2 regions of the Serratia sp. TSA_105.2 genome follow, and region 2 is predicted to be linked to the other one. Evidence: predicted binding sites of a transcription regulator. Region 2 holds the regulator's gene; the other holds the start of a gene.
The links. Region 2 encodes LexA, which represses DNA repair genes until DNA is damaged. Its sites were predicted from a motif close to TNCTGTATGTACATACAGNA; they were not measured.

Region 1 (7,973 bases), 1.2 Mb from region 2:
GTCGTGTCTAATCGCGATAAAATATGTAAAAATGTAAACAAAATACCCGATTGAAAAATTTTGACACAACCTATGCCGTGTTCAACACTTAGAGCTACGTCACTTTATAAGGAGATAATGATGAAATTTGGTCTGGTGGTTGCGGCGTTGCTCAGCATCAGTATGCCTGCCGCGGCTACGACCCTGAAACTCTCCCCGGACATCGACCTGCTGGTGGTCGACGGCAAGAAAATGACAGGTTCGTTGTTAAAAGGCGCCGACAGCCTTGAACTGGATGGCGGGCAGCACCAGTTGCTGTTTAAAGTGACCAAAACCGTACGTGCCGGCCAGCATACACAGGCCTATACGTCCCTGCCGCTGGTTGCCACCTTCAATACGCAAAAGATCAGCCAAGTGGCGATTGAACTCCCACGCATCGAGAACGATCGTGATGCGCAACGCTTTGACAGAACGTTAAATTATCTGGTGGTCGATAAAGACGGCAACGCCCTGCCATTCCGGCATGATGTGCTGCATCCCGACAGCGTCACCTTCAATACCGATTTGGAAAAGGTGATGACCGATTACAACCGCCAGAACCGCCCAGCCTCCGTTCCGATCTTTGTTCAGGTGAACGCAGGCAATCCCTCAGCCCTCGCGTTGGCCGGCACGCCGATAAACGCCCCGACGGTGACGTTGAAAGGTGAAAACGTGTCGGAACAAATGCTGCAATACTGGTTTCAACAAGCGGACAAGGAAACCCAAAAGCGCTTCCTGCGCTGGGCCAATAAACAGCCGGTTCGCTGACCCTTCCCGGCGTCTTTCCCCGCAAAGGCGCCTTTTCTTCGCATTTTCAGGCGCAAACGCTAGGCAGTGAAAAACAGTTTCAGTAATCTGTCGCACATCCCCGATTAGCGAAGGACACCGAGATGGAATTGACCACCCGCACTATCGCCGCACGCAAACACATTGCGCTGGTAGCGCACGATCACCGCAAACAGGCCCTGTTGGAGTGGGTAGAAAGCCACAAGACTATTCTGGCGCAGCACCAGTTGTACGCCACCGGCACGACCGGTAATCTGATCCAGCGCGCCAGCGGCATTCCGGTCACCAGCATGCTGAGCGGCCCGATGGGGGGCGATCAGCAGGTTGGCGCACTGATTGCGGAAGGCAAGATAGACATGCTGATCTTCTTCTGGGATCCGCTGAACGCGGTGCCGCACGATCCGGACGTGAAAGCGCTGCTGCGACTGGCGACCGTATGGAATATTCCGGTGGCCACCAACCGCTCGACTGCGGACTTTCTGATCGACTCTCCGCTGTTCAAAAGCGAGGTAGAGATCGCTATCCCCGACTATCAGCGCTACCTGCAAGACCGCCTGAAATAGTCCTCGCGGCCTGGCTACCGCCAGGCCCAAACTTACGGTTTTTTCTGCACCGGGACGCCCAGTTCCCGCAAGTTATCGACAAACACCGAAGGGCGTTCACGATCCTGCAACAGCCATACCTGATGTTTGGCGCGCGTCAACGCGACATACAATAGACGACGCTCTTCGGCATCCGGGAAATCCTCCGGCGGCGGCAGCAGCACCTCTTCCAACACCGACTCGCGCGCCACGGCGGGGAAACCATCACGCCCTTCATGCAAACCGGCGATGATGACGTATTCCGCCTGCTGCCCCTTGCTGGCGTGGATGGTCATAAACTCCAAATCCAGCTTGGGCCAGCGGGTGGCCGCCTTCGCCAGCGCTTCCGGTTTAAGATGGTGGTAACGCGCCAGCACCAGGATCCGCTCATCCGGCTTGGCGTAGCCACTCAGCTTGTCCAGTAAGGGCTCCAACTGCTCGTGCGGCAGGATCGTCACCGACTTTTTATTGCCCTTGCTCAGACTGTTGAGCGGTTTTTTCAGCTGGTGCGGGTTCTGCTGCACGAACCGGTTGGCCACCTCGCCGATACGTTCATTGAAGCGATAAGTGGTGTCCAGCGCGCACTGCGCCCCTTCGCCGAAATGGGTGGCAAAAGCCGTGGTTAACGTCAACTCTGCGCCGCTGAAGCGATAAATCGCCTGCCAGTCATCTCCCACCGCAAACAGGCAGGTCTGCTTGTTTTGCCGACGCAGCGCCGCCAGCAACAGCGCACGCTGCGGCGAGATGTCCTGAAACTCATCGACCAGAATATGTTTCCACGGGCTGACGAAGCGCCCCTTGTCGAGAATGTTGACCGCCTGATGGATAAGGCCGGAGAAGTCCACCGCCCCTTCCTCTTTCAAGGCGCTTTTCCAGGCTTTCAGCAGCGGCGCCATCAGCCGGATGCGTTTCGAAAACAGATCGCGGATGTCTTCATCCGCCTGCTCAATCATTTCCGCCTGGCTGCCGCCGTGCATGCGCATCAGCCCCAGCCAGCGTTCCAAGCGGCCCGCCAGCCGATCCGCGAGGCGTTTATCCTGCCAGAAGTCGCCTTCCGGCACTTCCCATTCCAGCTCGTCGGTCAACCATTGACGCCATCCCTTGGCCTGGGCTTTCTTCTCAGCGCACTGTTGGCGCCAATGGGTAATCAGCAACGCTTTGCGCGCGTTGGCATCGGTTTCCAACCGGCTGATGGCCGGGGCTTTACGGCTACCCTGTTGAATGATCTGCAGCGCCAATGCATGGAATGTCTTGGCCTGAATACCGACATCGCCCAAACGCGCTTTGATGCGGTCATTCATCTCCCCCGCAGCTTGACGACCGAACGCCAACAGCAAGATTTGACCCGGCTCCGCCTCCTGACGGCGCAGCAGCCAACCGGCGCGCGCCACCAGCACCGACGTCTTGCCGCTGCCGGCCCCCGCCAATACCAGGACGGAATCTTCGCCGTTGACGACCGCACGGCTCTGGGAGTCATTGAGCGGTGAGCTCTCGACGGTCTGGAAGAAGTCGTGATGTTGCTCCAGCATGCGATCGGTCCATTGCCGGTTGCGTTGTTCAACGCTGCGGTGCCCTTGCTGCAGCCATTGCAGACACAGATGGTAATCAGCCCGGCAGTTATCGAATTCCTCCAGGCGCGCCACCGGCATCGGCAGCGCGGAGAAAGCCTCACGGATTTGCTGCTGCAGCTTGCCCAGCTCAGACTTTTTGAACCATTTATCTTGCTGCTCAATGCGCTGAATCTGTGCCACCTGCTGTTGCAAGACGCCGGCACTGACCTCACTCATTTCGGCGCTCCACTGCTGCCACGCCTGCTGCAGATAGTGATAAAAACGCTGCGTTTCCTGCCATTCGGTGCCGTGCAGTCGCACCACTTTCTCGTCCGGCAATTCAAATTCCAGCTCGCCCCAGACGATGCCACGCTTGCACCTGACCTGAATCAGTTGATTGAAGGGGATCAGGTATTCATGTTTTTCCCCGCTCACCTCAACGCCGGCGTGCAGCAACCGCACGCGGTTATAAGGGTGCTGAGCCAGGTGTTTCCCCAGCGATGTCGCTTTAAGTTCCATATCGTCGCGCCATGACTATGTTGAGAGTAAATAACGGATATCTGCCAGTTTACCTGCGATAAGCAGTGGCACTCTAGCGCTAAAAAAAGGGTAGAATAGATTTTGCGTTTTTATCGTGAATACGCCCGCATCGCGGTTTGACCATCATTAGAGCAGAATGTCGTCTATGCGTACTGTACTGAATATTCTTAATTTTGTGTTGGGCGGTTTCTTCACCACGCTAGGCTGGCTCATTGCTACGGTGTTCAGCGTGCTGCTGGTCATCACACTGCCGCTCACCCGCTCCTGCTGGGAAATCACCAAGCTGTCGCTGGTGCCGTTCGGCAACGAGGCGATACACGTCGATGAACTGCACCCGGAAAAAAGCAATGCGCTGCTCTCCGCCGGCGGCTCACTGCTCAACATTATCTGGCTGGTGCTGTTCGGCTGGTGGCTGTGCCTGTCACACATCGCCGCCGGTATCGTGCAATGCGTTTCAATCATCGGCATTCCGGTGGGCATCGCCAATTTCAAAATAGCCGCCATCGCGCTGTGGCCGGTGGGGCGCCGTGTCGTCTCGGTAGAAATGGCTCAGCAAGCACGTATTGAGAATGCTCGCCGCCACTATCATCAGCGTTAATTTTTTCTCCGTTTGAGGAGTTTTTCGTGCGTTCTTTTGCACCCGCAGTACGTCGTTACACCTACAACAGCAATCTGCTGTATCACCTGCGCATCCTTATTGCGCTGATCGGCACCACCGCCGTTCCCTGGTGGCTGGGTATTCCCAAGCTGACCATCCCGCTAACGCTGGGCGTCGTGGCAGCGGCCCTGACCGATTTGGATGACCGCCTGGCCGGCAGGTTACGCAACCTGCTGATCACATTGGTGTGCTTCTTTGTCGCCTCCGCTTCAATCGAGCTGCTGTTCCCCTACCCCTGGTTGTTCGCCCTTGGCTTAACCACGTCGACCTGCGGTTTTATCCTTCTGGGCGCCTTGGGGCAACGTTACGCCACTATCGCCTTCGGTGCGCTGCTGATCGCGGTTTACACCATGCTCGGCACCGCTATGTACGATGCCTGGTATCAGCAACCGCTGCTGCTGGTGATCGGTGCTCTGTGGTACAATCTGCTGACGCTGGCGGGCCACCTGCTGTTCCCTATCCGGCCTCTGCAAGAGAACCTGGCGCGTTGCTACGATCAGTTGGCCAACTATCTGGATGCCAAAGCCAACCTGTTCGATCCCGACGCCGAACGCGACGCCGACCTGCCATGGATGGATGTCGCGATGGCCAACAGCGCGTTGGTCGCGTTGCTTAACCAGACCAAAGCCTCGCTGCTGACGCGACTGAAAGGCGATCGCGGCCAGCGCGGCACCCGCCGCACCTTGCACTATTATTTTGTCGCGCAGGATATCCACGAACGCGCCAGCTCTTCCCACGTTCAGTATCACGCGCTCAGCCGCCAATTCCGTCACAGCGATATTTTATTCCGCTTCCAGCGTTTGCTGAGCATGCAGGCGCGCGCCTGCCGCCAACTGGCACAATCGATCCTGCTGAGGCAAAAATACCAGCACAACCCGCGTTTTGAGCCGGCCTTCAGCCGCATTCAGGAGGCCTTGGCACGCATCGCCGAAACCCAGGGCAATTCAGAGCAAACCAAGGCGCTGGCGCACCTGCTGAAAAACCTGCATGCGATCGATGCGCAGCTGGCCAATATCGAGTCAGAGCAGACGCTGGCCAGCGGGCAGGCGGAAGAGAACAGCCTGGCCGACGATCGCTTAACCGGCTGGAGCGATATTCGGCTGCGCATCAGCCGCCATTTGACGCCGCAGTCGGCCCTGTTCCGCCACGCGATCCGCATGTCGGCGGTGCTGTGCGTGGGTTACGCCTTCATCCAGTTCACCGGCATGCAGCACGGTTACTGGATCCTGTTGACCAGCCTGTTCGTCTGTCAACCGAACTACAACGCTACCCGCCGGCGCCTGGCGCTGCGCATCATCGGCACCCTGGCCGGTATCCTGATCGGCCTGCCAATCCTCTATTTCGTGCCTTCACTGGAAGGGCAGTTGGTGTTGATCGTCATCACCGGTGTCCTGTTCTTCGCTTTTCGCACCGTACAGTATGCCCATGCAACGATGTTCATCACGCTGCTTGTATTGCTGTGCTTTAACCTGTTGGGTGAGGGATTCGAAGTGGCTGCCCCGCGCGTTTACGATACCTTGTTGGGTTGCGCCATCGCCTGGGCGGCGGTCAGCTTTATCTGGCCGGACTGGAAGTTCCGCCAGCTGCCGGCGGTGGTGGATAAAACGCTGAATGCCAACTGCCGTTATCTGGACGCCATTCTGGTGCAATACCACCAGGGTAAGGATAACGGCCTCGCCTACCGCATTGCGCGGCGAGATGCCCACAACAGCGATGCCGAACTGGCTTCAGTCATCTCCAACATGTCCGCCGATCCCAAGGCCGACAAGGAATTGCAGGAAGCCGCCTTCCGCCTGCTCTGCCTAAACCACACTCTCCTGAGTTATATCTCGGCGTTAGGGGCACACCGCGAGCGGCTGAATACCCCTGCCACACTCGATCTGCTCAATGATGCCGTGTGTTACGTGGACGGCGCCTTGCATCAGGAAGAACGGAACAGCCAGCGCATTGCGAAAGCGCTGGAACAGCTGGCGGAGCGCATTCGCAGAGCCGTTCCGGAACCTGAAAGCAAAGAACAGTTGGTCTTGCAGCAGGTGGGATTAATGCTCGAACTGCTGCCGGAGCTCACCGAACTCCACACCCAAATCAATAAGGCAACCTAATTATTCAGGGCCCACTCAATGGGCCCTGAACCACTGGCTCATGCCCATGGCGGCGCATCGCCATCGTATGATCGAACCAGCGCACCAGTTCGTTGCGCAATTCGGTCGGCAATGCCGCCTGATGATAACCGGCTATCGCGCCGCCCAGTGACAGCAGCACGCGCAGACCCAGATTGGTCTGCTGTTGCAGCAGGCGTAGATAGCTGCGTTTAGCGCCATGCAGCCGCAGGTCATAGGCGTTGCGGATCCCCGCTCGCCACAGCAAGCGTTCCATGTTGACATCTATGTTCGGCAACGCCTTCAATCTGCCGTGATCGCCGGCCTTGACCTGCTGCTCTCGGCGCGCTTCCCTGATGGCCTGCCAGGCCAGTCCCACCAGCTCGTTGCGTTCCCGCCACAGCGACTCGTCAACCCAGTAATAACGCAAAGTGATGGGCGCTCCGCGCTTGGAATAGACCATATTGACCATCCCTCTGGCGCGAAAGGTCGGTTCCATGCTCGCCGTAGCTCGCAAGTACAATTCACCTTCCGCTACCACTGCAAACATTACCCCCTCAGCCAGCAGCCCATAGCCGCCAAACTGTGACCGCGTGGTGATGGCGCCCAGCGCTGCGAAGCAATTTTTAGCCTGCGCGATCCTCCGCGTCGACATCCTTTTCATAGCATTTCTCCTTTTTAGGTTCCGGTCGTATTATTTCTCTTATCAATGAAAAGAGTAACGTGAACAACTAATTAGGAAAATACGCACTATCTGCCCGCATGCCAATCACAAAAAACACCGGTACAAAAAATGATCGCAATTATGCGAGCCGCTACGAAAATTTGGGTTGATCTTATCCGAAATCAGGGATACTGTATAAACATACAGTAATACGACGGGCGGGAACTTTATGCGTACTCAATCACTCTACCAACCTCATTTCAGCCATGGCTCTTTTACCGCGAACAGCGTTGCGAAGAACACGAATGTCGGCAAAGAGAATGGCTTGATCAGTGAACTTGTTTACAACGAGCGCCAGCCCGCAGTGGCTCAACTGCTGTTGCCCCTGCTGCAGCAACTGGGCAAGCAGTCTCGCTGGCTGCTGTGGCTGACACCGCAGCAAAAGTTAAGCAAGCAATGGCTACAGCAGTCCGGCCTGCCGGTGGATAAAATGGTGCAGTTGAGCCAAATCAGCCCGGTGAATACGGTTGAGGCAATGGAAAAAGCGCTGCAAACGGGGAACTATAGCGTGGTTCTCGGCTGGTTGCCCGAACTAACGGAGGAGGATCGTCTAAAATTAAGACGTGCGGCAGAATTGGGTAATGCCTACGGGTTTATCATGCGTCCTCAACGTGACATTGACCCGACTCACGGACACTGTTCCACCCTAAAAATTCACTCTTCTTTGTATCATTAAGTAAATTTAGGATTTTTCCCATCATTTTCGCACCCCATAAGCGGAACCTTTGCGGGGGAAGGCAAAAAGCGAGTCCGGCTGCGGTTTGGCAAGCAAAAACGCCCGATGAACCGCCGATTTTTTAAGCTAAGAATGTTAGCAAATATGTACGATTCCGCGTTTTTTTTTAGAGCCTTATCACATCACACTTGTAACTTTCGCGCCACGTTGTAGACTTTACATCGCCAAGGTTGCTCTATAACGTCAGAAAAACTGGCGAGTAACAAACGAGGGCTTAAACCTTGGCGAAGGAATTTAACCAAGGGCTTAAACAGCTTTAAAGCTCATTGCCTATTTGGATG
Region 2 (7,973 bases):
GGCTGTTGTACTCCAGGCCGCTTAACAGCTTCTCTCTTTCCGTCATCACACAAGGCTCCTGTTCGTCACGCGGGTGAAGCGCGTTATACCGCTCTCGCCAGCGGCTCTCCAGCGCTAAAATCGGCAACGTTGATTTGCCGCCCGCCTGCGGGGAAAAGTTGTGATGCATCTCTCTTTTAGCGCACTCAGCGCGCCTTTCCCTGCGCAATCCTCAGGGGAAAAGGGGGCAACTCTCGGCGATTCGCCGTAATCATGGTAAAATCGGCTTTTTTACGTACCGGGATATTTGCGATGAACTCAACCACCCAGGAAAAGCTGCTGGCGCAGGCGGAACGCCTCTGCCAACAACGCAATGTGCGATTGACGCCGCAACGGCTGGAAGTGCTGCGTCTGATGACTCAGCAACCCGGTGCAATCAGCGCTTATGACCTGCTCGATCTGCTGCGCGTCGCCGAACCGCAGGCCAAGCCGCCGACGGTCTATCGCGCGCTGGATTTTCTGCTGGAACAAGGATTTATCCATAGAGTGGAGTCCGCCAACAGCTACGTGTTGTGTCACCATTTCGAACAGCCTATGCATACGTCCGCACTGTTTATCTGCGACCGCTGTGGCCAGGTGACCGAACGCACTACCGAAGGCGTAGAAGAAACGCTGCAGAAGCTGGCGCAGGAAGCCGGATTTGCGCTGCGGCACAGCGTGGTGGAAGCGCACGGTCTGTGCGCCGGCTGCGTGGAGGTTGAGGCTTGCGACAGCAAGCATGACTGCGCCGAACACGATCACAGCATCGCCATCAAGAAGAAATAATACAAAGTCAGGTACCTCCCTGTACCTGCGGCCGGGGCGCCAGAGGATGAGAGCGACGCCGGCCTGCGCTGGGCAAGCCGCCTTCAATGGCGGCCCTGCAAATTACCAGCGGTGTTTGGTGTGATCTTCCCAGGCTTTCACCTCTTTCTCGGCCGCCTCTTTCTGGTAACCGTAGCGCTCCTGGATTTTGCCGACCAGCTGTTCGCGTTTCCCTTCGATGACTGTCAGATCGTCATCGGTCAGCTTGCCCCATTTTTCCTTCACTTTGCCTTTAAGCTGCTTCCAGTTACCGTCGGCTTGATCTTTATTCATAGTCTCTCCGTTAACCTGTGGTGAATCAGTGATCCCTGTCGCCGGCCGGGATTAACCAGAAATTTTTCTGGCCGATACGCCCTTCACCTTAAAGAATATCGCTCCCCTTCATTCGCCAGCCACATGATTCATTCTAGTTAAACACGGAAACAAAAAAGCCATATGACAGAATAAAAAACCATTAAAAATGAAATAAACATAAAAAACGCCAACAAACAACGAGCTAAGCCGAGCAGAACCAGGCTGAAAACATGTAAGCAAACATGAACAAAAACATAAGACAAATTAATAATTAACCCAACAAAGCGTCCGGTTTAGCGTGCGGCAAACCAGCTGCCGCGCACCTGATGACGATGCCAAACCCAGCCCAACGCCAGACCGCGCAGCGCCAGAAACACCGCCAGCGCCAGCCAGAGTCCGTGGTTGCCAAGCAGCGGCACGCTGAACAGCGCCAGACCGTATCCCGCCGCGGCCACCGCCATGCTGTTGCGCATCTCGGCGCCGCGTGTGGCGCCGATAAACATGCCGTCCAGTAAATAGCACCACACTCCAACCAGCGGCAGGATAACCTGCCACGGCAAATAGTGGGCGGCCAACGCTCGCAGCTCCGGCAAGGAGGTCAACGCCGCCACGATCTGCTGGCCGGTAACGGCATACGCCAGGGCGAAGGCCAGCGCGACCAGCCCTGCCTGCCTGCAGGCCGCGTGCCACACCTTACGCAGCTGGCTGTCGTCCCGGGCGCCGTAGGCGTGGCCCGAATGGGCCTCCACCGCATAAGCGAAGCCGTCGAGCGCATAGGCGGTGAACGTCAGCAGATTCATCAATACCGCGTTGACCGCCACCACCTCGCTTCCCAGGCGAGCGCCGAAAATGGTCAGCGACGCAAAGCACAGTTGCAGCAGTAATGAACGCAACATGATGTCGCGGTTAAGCGCCAGCAGCCGACGCAGGTCGCCACGCCAGGCCTGACGCAGCATCAGCAGGGTGATACCGCGCAGGCGCATCACCCGCCACGCCAGCCACAGGCCGAGCAGCAGCGTGGCGTATTCGGCGATGGCGGTTGCCGCCGCTGCCCCCCGCACGTTCCAGCCCAGGCCCATCACCAGCCAGATATCCAGCACGATGTTCAGCAGGTTGCCGACGATCAGCAGGATCACCGGCGCACGCACGTACTGCACGCCGAGCAGCCAACCCAACAGCACCAGATTGGCCAGCGCCGCCGGGGCGCTCAGCCAGCGGATTTCAAGAAAACGCCGCGCCTGTTCCAGCACCTCGCCATCGCCACCGACGATCCGCAGCGCCAGTTCGATCAGCGGATAGCGCAGCAGGACGATCGCCACCCCGGCCAGCAGCGCCAGCACCAGCGGTTGCATAAAGGCGCGCGCCAGCGCCTGCGGGTTCTGTGCCCCCAGCGCCTGCGCCGCCAGACCGGTGGTGCTCATGCGCAGGAACAACAGCAGCATGAACAGGAAGCTGGTCGCCACCGCGCCGATCGCGACGCCCCCCAGGTAGATCGGGCTGTCGAGGTGGCCGATCACCGCGGTGTCCACCAACCCGAGCAGCGGTACGGTGATATTGGAGAAAATCATCGGCAGGGCCAGGCGCCACAGGGCTTTATCGGTGTCGCTGGTGAAGGCGGAAATCATGCGCATGATGAGACGTTCCCGTAGCAGTGGCGAAGGGCAAAATCAGAAACAAAAACGCCCCAAAACAGGGGCGATTGATACAAGAGGCGGCACTGAGAGGGCGGCGATTAAATCCAGTCGCCGTTGCGGATCACGCCGACCGCCAGCCCTTCGATAGTGAAATTCTGCTGACGCAGATCGACCACGATCGGTTGGAATTCGTTGTTCTCCGGCAGCAGCTCGACCACGTTGCCGTGTTTTTTCAGGCGCTTGACCGTCACTTCGTCTTCGATGCGCGCCACCACGACCTGGCCGTTGCGCACGTCTTGCGTTTTGTGCACCGCCAGCAGATCGCCGTCCAGAATGCCGATGTCGCGCATCGACATGCCGTTCACCCGCAGCAGGAAATCGGCGCTCGGTTTAAACAGGGAAGGATCCACCTGGTAGTGCCCTTCGATGTGCTGCTGCGCCAGCAGCGGCTCGCCGGCGGCGACGCGGCCAATCAGCGGCAGCCCTTCTTCTTCTTCCATCAACAGACGGATACCGCGCGAGGCACCGGAGACGATTTCGATCACGCCTTTGCGTGCCAGCGCCTTCAGGTGTTCTTCGGCGGCGTTAGGCGAACGGAACCCCAGACGCATCGCGATCTCGGCACGCGTTGGCGGCATGCCCGTTTGCGAAATATGATCGCGAATCAGATCGTAGACCTCTTGCTGTCTGGTAGTTAGTGCTTTCATTCCGCCCCCTGTTTGTTTATACAGTCTTGCTGTGAGTATATACAGGTAAGCGCGGATTGGGAACCGAAGAATAAATAAAAATCAGTCAGTAGGCGCCTTTCATCAGCCAAAATGCTGCCATAAGACCGTGCCCCAAACGAACAGTGCCAGCACGATCGCCAGTGACACCGCCGCCGATCCCATGTCCTTGGCCCGGCCGGACAGCTCGTGATGTTCGCTGCCGATGCGATCCACCACCGCCTCGATCGCGCTGTTCAGGATCTCGACGATCATCACCAGCGCTACCGATCCGATCAATAAAATGCGCGCTATCGCACCCACATCCAGCCAGACAGCCAGTATGATAGCCAGAAGGGTGACCACCAGTTCCTGGCGGAACGCCGCTTCGTGCTGCCAGGCGGCGGAAAGCCCTTTATAGGAATAGCCGGCGGCCTTGATGATGCGGGTCAGTCCGGTTGCTTGGTTTGCCATGTTTTCGTGCCTTTCTCAGAGGTCGGTCATAATAAAAAGAGTCTAGAACAGTCCGCGCTGACGGCTCTCGGTTTTCGAACACCACAGATCTGCTACCCGGTTTCTGGTATGCTTGCGGCGCATTGCTAACAAGAGGCTTCACGTTGTTATGTCAGGTTGGCGTAAAATTTATTATAAAATATTGAATTTACCACTTAAATTGTTGGTAAGAAGTAAGGTCATCCCTTCAGATCCGGTTACCGAGCTAGGGTTGGATCCCTCACGGCCGATTTTGTATGTTTTACCTTACAATTCCAAGGCGGATTTGCTGACGCTGCGCACCCAGTGCCTGGCGCAGGATCTGCCCGATCCGCTCAACTCGCTGGAGATCGACGGCACCGTGCTGCCGAGCTACGTGTTCATTCACGACGGCCCGCGCGTGTTCCGCTACTACACCCCGAAAGAAGAGTCGGTAAAGCTGTTCCACGACTATCTGGATCTGCATCGCAGCAATCCGGATCTCGACATTCAGATGCTGCCGGTTTCGGTCATGTTCGGCCGTTCGCCGGGCCGCGAAGGCCACGGCACGCCGCACCTGCGTCTGTTGAACGGCGTGCAGAAATTCTTCGCCGTACTGTGGCTTGGCCGCGACAGCTTCGTGCGTTTCTCCAACACCGTTTCGCTGCGCCGCATGGCGACCGAACACGGCACGGATAAAACCATCGCGCAGAAACTGGCGCGCGTGGCGCGCATGCACTTCTCGCGTCAGCGCCTGGCCGCGGTAGGCCCGAGCCTGCCGGCCCGTCAGGACCTGTTCAACAAGCTGTTGGCGTCCAAAGCGATCGAAAAAGCGGTCGAGGACGAAGCGCGCAGCAAGAAGATCTCGCACGAGAAAGCCCAACAGAACGCCATCGCGCTGATGGAAGAGATCGCCGCCGATTTCTCCTACGAAACCGTGCGCCTGTCCGACCGCGTGCTGAGCTGGACCTGGAACCGGCTGTATCAGGGCATCAACGTCACCAACGCCGAACGCGTGCGCCAGCTGGCGCAGGACGGCCACGAGATCGTCTACGTGCCCTGCCACCGCAGTCACATGGATTATCTGCTGCTGTCCTACGTGCTGTATCACCAGGGCCTGGTGCCGCCACACATCGCCGCCGGCATCAACCTCAACTTCTGGCCGGCCGGCCCGATCTTCCGTCGCCTGGGCGCGTTCTTCATCCGCCGCACCTTCAAGGGCAACAAGCTCTACTCGACGGTGTTCCGCGAATACCTCGGCGAGCTGTTCACCCGCGGCTACTCGGTGGAATACTTCGTGGAAGGCGGCCGTTCCCGCACCGGGCGTCTGCTGGAGCCGAAGACCGGCACCCTGTCGATGACCATCCAGGCGATGCTGCGCGGCGGCACCCGTCCGATCACGCTGGTGCCGATCTACATCGGTTACGAGCACGTGATGGAAGTGGGCACCTATGCCAAAGAGCTGCGCGGCGCCACCAAGGAAAAAGAGAGCCTGCTGCAAATGCTGCGCGGCCTGCGCAAGCTGCGCAATCTGGGCCAGGGTTACGTCAACTTCGGCGAACCGCTGCCATTGACGGCTTACCTCAACCAGAACGTGCCGCAGTGGCGCGAGTCGATCGATCCGATCGAAGCACAGCGCCCAAGCTGGCTGACGCCGACGGTCAACGATCTGGCCGGCCAGATCATGGTGCGCATCAACAACGCCGCCGCGGCCAACGCCATGAACCTGTGTTCCACCGCGCTACTGGCTTCGCGCCAGCGTTCGCTGACCCGCGAACAGCTGGTCGAACAGCTGGAGTGCTACCTGCAGTTGATGCGCAACGCGCCTTACGCGCGTGACGTCACTGTGCCGACGCAAACGCCGGACGAGCTGCTGGATCACGCGCTGAACATGAACAAGTTCGAGGTGGAAAAGGACAACATCGGCGACATCATCATCCTGCCGCGTGAGCAGGCAGTGCTGATGACCTATTACCGTAACAACATCCACCACTTGCTGGTGCTGCCGTCGCTGATCGCCAGCATCGTAATGCATCACCGCCGGGTGTCGCGCGCCGAGCTGCTGCGCCAGATCGGCATGATCTACCCGATGCTGAAAGCCGAGCTGTTCCTGCATAACGACAAGGAACAGCTGCCGGAGGTGCTGCGGCCGATGATTGACGAGCTGATCCGCCAACAGCTGATCTGCGACAAAGGCGACGAGCTGGTGCTGAACCCGGCGCGCATTCGCCCGCTGCAGCTGCTGGCCGCCGGGGTGCGCGAAACCCTGCAACGCTACGCCATCACCATGTCGATCCTCAGCGCCAACCCGAGCATCAACCGCGGCGCGCTGGAGAAAGAGAGCCGCATCATGGCGCAACGTCTGTCGGTGCTGCACGGCATCAACGCGCCGGAGTTCTTCGACAAGGCGGTGTTCTCCACCCTGGTGGCGACGCTGCGCGAAGAAGGCTATATCAACGACAGCGGCGATGCGATCCGCGAGCACACCCTCGAGGTGTACAACATGCTGAGCGATCTGATCACGCCGGAAATCAAGCTGACCATCGAAAGCGTCAACATGCCGGAAGAGACCAACGTCCTGCCGCAGGCCGATGCGGAAGAAGAGCAAGACGAGTGATTTCACCCGGCGCGGAAATACAAAAGGCACCCCACGGGGTGCCTTTTTTCTTGCGAAGAGGAATCGTTACGCCGGCAGATAGCTCAGCGCGATGCCGATGAACACCACCAGCCCGACATAGTTGTTCTGCAGGAAGGCCTTGAAGCAGGCCTCGCGCCCGCGCCCGGCGATCTGTTTCTGTTGGTGAATGAACAGCGCGCCCGCCAGCAGCAGCGACCAGTAAAACGCCCCGCCGAGCTGCGCCAGATAACCGACCCACACCAGCAGCAGCAGCGTCGCAAACTGCAGCAGCCCGACGATCAGCTTGTCATAACGGCCGAACAGAATAGCGGTGGATTTGATGCCGATCTTCAGGTCATCGTCGCGATCGACCATCGCATACAGCGTGTCGTAGGCCACCGTCCAGCAGATGTTGGCCAGCAGCAGCAGCCAGCAGCTGAGCGGCAGCGATTCGCTGACCGCCGCGTAGCCCATCGGAATGCCCCAGCCGAACGCGGCGCCCAGCACGAACTGCGGCAGGTTGGTCACCCGCTTCATGAACGGATATACCCAGGCCAGCGCCAGCGCCGCCAGCGACAGCCAGATGGTCATCGCATTGAGCGTCAACACCAGGCAGAACGAGATCAGCACCAGCACCGCGAACAATACCTTGGCCTCTTTCGCGCTCACCCGGCCGCTCGGCATCGGCCGCCCGGCGGTGCGTTTCACATAGCCGTCCACCGCGCGATCGGCGTAGTCATTCACCACGCAGCCGGCGGCGCGCATCAGGAACACGCCGAGCACGAACACCAGCAAAATCGACAGCGACGGCACGCCTTTCCCGGCCAGCCACAGCGCCCACAGCGTCGGCCACAGCAGCAACAGCGTGCCGATCGGTTTATCAATGCGCATCAAATGGCTGTAAGCCCGCCATTTACTTTGAGTCACGCTTCCCTCCAAGGTCTTGCTCTCCTCTTTTATGCAGGAACCGCTGAATACAGCGGTGAAGCCGGTAAAAACAGTTCGGTCAGCAACAGCGGTTTGCCCGCCAGCCGCAGCCGTGAACGGCGCGCCCACAGCGCATCCTGTCGGCCGATATGGATATAGTCGCGGGTCAGCTCGCCGCTGCTGAACAGGTAGCGCCCCAGCGGCAGCGTGCCCAGATCCACCAGCGCCTGGTCGGGGCCGGTCAGCGTATTTTCCGGGATCACCGTGCGCCCCAGCAGCCAGGGCTGGTTGTCGCCCAGCAGCACCACTTCGCGCAGCCAATAGCGCGGGCTGTCGGGCAGGTGGTTCGCCTCGTCGCCCAGCGCCTCGCGCGTGACGAAGCATTCGCGCTGCGGTTCGACGCGCACCTGGGCGCAATGGCGTTCAAATCGGCGGGTCATGGAGCCTAACTCCATCAGCCAGTCGCTGACGGCGGCGGGCGCC

Region 1: a site for LexA is predicted at 7,086-7,105, ahead of sulA (SOS-induced cell division inhibitor SulA). Genes of this name have one in related genera too.

The regions. Positions count from the first base shown of each region.
Region 1 is NZ_JBQZFT010000001.1:1,295,196-1,303,168, forward strand. Features, by position in the region: gene ACUTSC_RS06165 (DUF2057 family protein) at 121-786, shown strand; gene ACUTSC_RS06170 (methylglyoxal synthase) at 909-1,367, shown strand; gene helD (DNA helicase IV) at 1,400-3,454, opposite strand; gene ACUTSC_RS06180 (YccF domain-containing protein) at 3,621-4,073, shown strand; gene yccS (YccS family putative transporter) at 4,100-6,235, shown strand; gene ACUTSC_RS06190 (TfoX/Sxy family protein) at 6,240-6,896, opposite strand; gene sulA (SOS-induced cell division inhibitor SulA) at 7,126-7,632, shown strand.
Region 2 is NZ_JBQZFT010000001.1:51,651-59,623, reverse strand. Features, by position in the region: gene ACUTSC_RS00230 (sugar O-acetyltransferase) at 1-46, opposite strand, end outside; gene zur (zinc uptake transcriptional repressor Zur) at 292-804, shown strand; gene ACUTSC_RS00220 (CsbD family protein) at 907-1,116, opposite strand; gene dinF (MATE family efflux transporter DinF) at 1,431-2,768, opposite strand; gene lexA (transcriptional repressor LexA) at 2,870-3,478, opposite strand; gene ACUTSC_RS00205 (diacylglycerol kinase) at 3,581-3,949, opposite strand; gene plsB (glycerol-3-phosphate 1-O-acyltransferase PlsB) at 4,098-6,563, shown strand; gene ubiA (4-hydroxybenzoate octaprenyltransferase) at 6,630-7,502, opposite strand; gene ubiC (chorismate lyase) at 7,520-7,973, opposite strand, start outside.